One region of the Paenibacillus sp. SORGH_AS_0306 genome, then DNA from elsewhere that is predicted to be linked to it. Evidence: riboswitches for the same ligand, from Rfam matches in the RefSeq annotation. Region 1 holds a riboswitch; the other holds the start of a gene.
The links. Region 1 has a riboswitch for cyclic di-AMP ahead of QE450_RS20635 (C40 family peptidase). Riboswitches for the same ligand answer to the same signal wherever they lie in the genome.

Region 2: linked by a shared signal. The riboswitch ahead of kdpF (K(+)-transporting ATPase subunit F) and the one ahead of QE450_RS20635 (C40 family peptidase) in region 1 are both predicted to bind cyclic di-AMP.

Annotation. Positions count from the first base shown of each region.
Region 1 covers NZ_JAUTBP010000001.1:4,663,922-4,667,137, reverse strand. The annotation lists gene QE450_RS20640 (YwhD family protein) at 1-496, opposite strand, end outside; cyclic di-AMP (ydaO/yuaA leader) riboswitch at 975-1,114, shown strand; gene QE450_RS20635 (C40 family peptidase) at 1,128-1,601, shown strand; gene QE450_RS20630 (GNAT family N-acetyltransferase) at 1,867-2,382, shown strand; gene QE450_RS20625 (hypothetical protein) at 2,465-2,758, opposite strand; gene motA (flagellar motor stator protein MotA) at 2,955-3,216, shown strand, end outside.
Region 2 covers NZ_JAUTBP010000001.1:1,621,741-1,624,956, forward strand. The annotation lists gene QE450_RS07305 (carboxypeptidase regulatory-like domain-containing protein) at 1-437, shown strand, start outside; cyclic di-AMP (ydaO/yuaA leader) riboswitch at 741-945, shown strand; cyclic di-AMP (ydaO/yuaA leader) riboswitch at 1,008-1,189, shown strand; gene kdpF (K(+)-transporting ATPase subunit F) at 1,438-1,518, shown strand; gene kdpA (potassium-transporting ATPase subunit KdpA) at 1,538-3,208, shown strand.

The DNA.
Region 1 (3,216 bases):
TTTTAAACTCTTCAGAAGATTGGTTCCACCATTCTTCGTTATGAGCGACCAATAATTTTTTAAGTGCAGCTTTTTCTTCGCTTCCCAAACCTTCTAACATAATGCGACGCTTGATAGCATAATCCAATTTGTTCACATGCTCTGCGAGGATTTTCCAGCCTTTTTTCTCTTCTTCGTTAATCCACATTTCGCAAGCTGTAGCACCAGCATAATTGACACCTTCAGCTAATTTATCGACTGCTACCCATACTAGCCATACTTGACGACCACCATTTACTTCTTCGCGGTTAGTCGTAAATTTGATCCCTTTTTCTACTTTACTTTTGGCATGCATTGCACCAACATCGATTTTTGCTTCGCCATGGTCTATAATGATAGGGGACACATTATTGAGGTTAATCGCTCCTGCTCCAAAACCTTTGTGTTTACTGCTTTTTGCACTACTACTTACAATATTAAGTGACATCGACTTTTTACTTGGTTGATTTTCATCCATATCGTTCAAATACTCCTTTGTGGGGTCAGTATAAATAAGGTTATTATACATAGATTTATGGTTCGATTTATTATTCATATTGTATCGAATATTGCCTTAAAAGCCAATAAAGTCGATTATTGTCATCAATTTTCATAAAAAAAGGAAAAAAACGTTCATTATTGAGATCGATGAACCGAATAAAGTATATATAGTGATCACAATTCTTCATCAAACGTCACTATATGAGCAAAAGATTAAAATTTTTTAACTTTTAAAAAGACGATAACCATAGGCTTTCACAGAGATTTAACACTAAAATACAAAAGTAAATCTTAAAAACAGATGAATAAACGTTTGCCAAAGTAAAAAACCTCTGGTAGAATAAATCCAGTGAGATTTTAGTAACAACTTTGTAAACTTTAAAACTAAATGCTGTAACCTTTATAGCAACTGAAAATTTTGTCGTTTTGTCGTAATGATCCGTGTACGGTACACACCAAGCTTTGAGCCAAATTCCGTGGTACCGGGAAACGGGGGAACCGTTTTGGGTGAATTGATCTTGTTTCGGAGGGATCATAGGGGAATACCTTCTACCGAATCCTTAAGCTAACCTCGTAGGCAATTGGAAGGGGGACAATTGATTTTGAACATGAAAAAGAAACTAACAGCCGCAGTAATGGGACTTGCTATTGCATTTACGTCACTTGGAGTAACAAGTGCGCATGCAGATTCTAAAATGGATCAAGTTATCGATGGAGCTATTGGAACACCTTATCGTATTGGTGGAACATCTTTTAGCGGTTTTGACTGCTCAGGATTTACACAATATGTATTCAGCAAAATGAACATTGATCTTCCTCGCCAATCTAGCTCTCAATATCAAGTAGGCGAGCCTGTATCAAAAAGTGATTTAATTGCTGGAGATCTGTTATTTTTCAATACTACTGGGGCTGGCGTTTCACATGTAGCAGTTTATGTAGGAAATGGTAACTTCGCACACGCTTCTACTTCCAAAGGTGTGAGAATTGACAGTTTGAGCATGGATTACTATCAAAATCGTTACGTTGGTGCTAAACGTGTTATGAGCGATTCCACATATAACACCTTCGCAACTGACAATTAATCATCGTATTTACAACTCATATAAATGAACCTATAAACCATTGAAGATTCCCGCCAGAATCTTTAGTGGTTTTTTTATGTTCCTATATAAGTAAGACGTATTAAACATCCAATAGGTTACATAAAATAATAAATTTATATCAATTGTTCTTTATAATTATGTCTACTTATTATTAACCTACTCGTAATTATGGTAAACAGGATATTGCAAATTTTTTAAGTTTTTTTTATGGTATATATAAAGTACAGTCAGAGGAGGTTATGTCATGAGCTCACTGTCACATTCTATTTTTCATACGATTCCTTTGACAGAACAACATGCTGCCCAAGTATGTACATGGATATATGATCCTCCTTATAATATCTACGGCTGGATGCCCTGGGATCAAATGAAAGAATTAGGGATTGAGTTCGGTGATCCTGAGATTCGGCAACAACAGTATGTATCGGTATTGGATCAGACAGAACAGTTAGCCGGATTTGCTCAACTTTTTCCATTAGGAGATACGATACGCTTAGGGATTGGTATGCGTCCTGATCTTTGTGGTCATGGTTATGGAGAAGCTTTTGTAGAAGCTATTGTAAAAACGGCTCAAAACCGTAACGCGACAGCCGAAATCGATCTGGAAGTGTTGACCTGGAATCAGCGGGCTATCCGTACGTATCAAAAAGCAGGCTTTTATATTACAGATATGTATGAGCGTAGAACGCCTGATGGTATGAAGCCTTTTTATTGTATGGTCTATCAAGCACCTACTGATGCACGTTATCTTGATATATAAACAAACAAAAAGCACAGCGTAGATGATCTTCTAGTTCATCTGCTCTGTGCTTTTGCTATATACGTATTTTATTAATCTTTTGTTAGATCAAGGTCACAAATGTCATTTCTTCTTTGCCAATCAAAATATCAATGCGATGTGTGTCTGCATCATAGATAACGACCCCACTACCTACATGGATCATAGATTGTGAACCGAGTGCAAAAAATAAGTCTTCTGCCAACGCTTCATTTACTTCATTTCGTTCACCTTCAGCAAGCACTTCCCACTCTTGAGGTTCCATATCAAAAAACAAATAACTGTCTGGAATCATGGCTACTGCTGATGTTAAATCACTCAATATCTCTTCATAATCTCTTCCATGCTTAACGCCCATACTCAACCTCCCGATCTGTCGATATTGTTACAATTCCCAACTTATTTACATTATAACGCAAATATACACTAAAAAACTCTTAACAATGCAGCATATCTTGTCGATAAAAGAGTATCAGATGTTTTTGGAAAACACATCATTACATGGAAGTGGATGATGAGAGAGATAAACTATATACTCACGGACGAGGTGTATTATGCAAATTTCAACAATTATTGGTCTAATACTTGGTTTGGGTTCACTTATATTCGGTATGCTTCTAAAAGGTGCCCCCCTTATCAATCTGGTTAATAACCCGGCTGCTTATGTCATCATTTTTGTTGGTACAGCAGCAACAATCTTTATGGCTTTTCCAATGAATGAAGTTAAACGTCTTGGCAAATTGTTCAAAGTTGTTTTTGTTCAACAAAAATTAATGGACAAAAAAGATCTAGTAGGTATGTTTATGGAGTGGGCTT
Region 2 (3,216 bases), 3.0 Mb from region 1:
CATACAAATTATCTGTTAATTATCAGACAGCAGATGTCTCAAGAGTGACTGTTAGTGATATCACTACAGATGGTGGTGTCTATGGATTTATTGATTATGGACAAGGTAAAAAGTGGCGTGTGAAAAGCAATATAGTGATTACTGGTCGTGCATTTGATGCAACAGGTACTCCTGTAGGCAATGCTATAGTAACTACCAATATCACGACTATTTTAAATGGCAAAGTGATTTCTGGAACAGCTACTACGGATGGGTATGGTAATTTTACAATGCCTGTCTATATTAATAACCCGGGTGTAGGACAATATACATTCCAATCTTCTCGGTACAGACATTACTATGATGTAGTCAGAATCCAATTTTTCAACAATGGAAAACAACTCAATTCAGACATCAGCACGTTGTACCATTTTGCTTATGAAATTTATACAGGTTGACATAACAAGGCAAAATGATAGGATGTTGCGTAACAAATGACATAATCGTTTTCAGAATTTACTGCAAAACAATGATTAATATCATGTAACTAAAATAAAAAAGTAGATAAACGATGAAAAAGAGAGAAAATAGGAGCCTGAGATAGATAACTTTTCAATAGTTATCTGAAAATGAAAGCTGTGATGATTCACAGCTTTTTTTGCGTCTTTTCTCAGCTTTACAGTTGACAAGGACAGGCGTATTATTCATTGCAGGCAGTTGATGAATACGATTCAGCAACTGATATAAATGAAGTTTCCAATGTTTGTTGATCGCTGAGTTTTCGGTATTAACCGAAAAACGGGGGAACCAAATTGCGATTTCACAAAACGGTGTGAGAGCCGGAATGTGAATCGTTGGGGTGAATCTGCATACTGACTTAACCATGGTATAGTCAGACAATGCAGTAGGGCGACTCTCACCGCCCGAATCCGACAGCTAACCTCGTAAGCGTGGATTAGGAGAGAAGTGTGAAGCTTGTGCCGATCTGACACAGTGTAATACGACTCTGTGTTTTTTGATATGTTAACAATGTCACAACGCTTAATTTTCATATGCATATGAAAAGCGGGGGAACCAACCGTTGATGAAGATAACTGATACGAAGAGTCAGTTACTACACAACATGGGGTGAATTCCGGTATCTACCGGAACGGGCGATCTTCCAGCCCGAATCCGACAGCTAACTCCGTAAGCGTATAGGGGAGAACTCCTAACCAGCAACTCGGCAGGTACACGATAAGTGTGCGTGTTTGTAGAGGCCTGGGGAAAAGTTCTGCTTTTCTCCAGGCTTCTTTTTTTATGCCTTTTTTAGCAAATGATTACTTACAAAATGAATGCAGGGAGTCTTACACACATGATGGATATACTGATGATTGGTTTAATGGTGATCATGACTTTAGGGTTGAGCGGGTTGCTGCAATGGGCATCTGTAGCTATCGGAGAAAGAAGGAATGAGCGATGACTTGGCTGCTGTGGATTATTATTGGTGGATTAACAATCTATCTATGTTATGCATTGATTTATCCAGAAAAATTCTAATGGGTCAGGGGAGAACATCGTGAGTATCTTTTCATATATCGGAATTGCAGTCACTATTATCATCGCTATACTTATTGCTCGGCCAACCGGACATTATATTGCTTATGCTTTTGAAAATAAACCCAATCGCTTGGATCGTTGGTTTTATCCGATAGAGAAATGGATTTACAGGTTCGGCGGTATCAAAAATGAAAATCAAACATGGAAGCAGTATGCAGGAGCGGTTCTGATCAGTAATTCAGTGATCTTGCTGATTACGTACATGATCTTTCGTTTCCAACATATTTTACCAATGAATCCAGCAGGAATTACTAATATGAGTCCTGATCTGGCATTTAATACAGCGATTAGTTTTATTACAAATACCAATTTACAGCATTATAGCGGAGAAAGCGGATTGTCTTTATTCTCACAGATGACAGCGATCATCTTTATGATGTTTGTATCGCCGGCGACAGGGATTGCAGTCGCTATTGCATTTATTAGAGGAATCACAGGTAAGCCGCTCGGCAATTTCTTTACAGATCTCGTACGAGCAATCACACGAATCTTATTACCATTAGCATTTGTAATGGCAATTGTATTTGTAGGATTAGGTGTACCGCAGACATTGCATACTTTAATCACTGCGCAGACGTTACAAGGAACAGAGCAACAGATTGGTACCGGCCCTATAGGATCATTTCTAGCGATCAAAGAATTAGGTAACAATGGTGGCGGGTATTTTGGAGCCAACTCTGCTCATCCTTTTGAAAATCCGGGAGGATTCAGTAACATGTTACAGATGTTAATGATGTTACTTGTGCCGATGTCACTTCCATTTACGTATGGTAAAATGGTCGGCAACTCGAAACAAGGTAGAGTATTATTTGTATCAATGGTGATGATGTTTGTCGTCATGCTTAGTGTATCTCTTGTCAGTGAATCTCAAGGGAACCCATTGATTAATCAATTAGGTATTCAACATCAGTCTGGATCGATGGAAGGTAAAGAAGTACGGTTAGGTGAAGCACAATCTTCATTCTACTCTGTCGTCACAACCGCTTCAGAGACAGGTGCTGTCAATAACATGCATGACACGTTAACACCTATTGGCGGATTGATTTCACTTGGGAATATGATGCTTAATACGGTATTTGGCGGTTCTGGTGTAGGATTATTAAATATTCTAATGTATGCCATTATTGCTGTGTTCTTATCCGGTCTAATGGTTGGACGAACACCTGAATTTCTCGGTCGCAAAATTGAAGGTAAAGAAATGAAGCTGATTGCAGTCACATTGCTGATTCAACCTTTATTGGTATTAGCGCCAACAGCAATAGCTGTGATGACACAATCCGATACGATTTCTAATCCAGGTTATCATGGATTAACACAAGCGTTGTATGAATTTACTTCATCAGCTGCGAATAACGGATCAGGATTTGAAGGACTAGGCGATAATACACCGTTTTGGAATATTATGACCGGTGTCGTTATGTTTATCAGTCGTTATTTCTCAATGGTAACGTTGTTAGCTGTTGCAGGGTCATTAATGGCGAAAAAACCTGTTCCAGAAACAAGCGGAACATTGCGTACAGATCAAGCATTGTTCGGCGGTATGTTTATTATTTCTGTTATTTTAGTCGGTGCGCTTACGTTTTTCCCGGCAGTTGTACTTGGACCGATTGCAGAAATGCTAACGTTGTAAAAGAAATA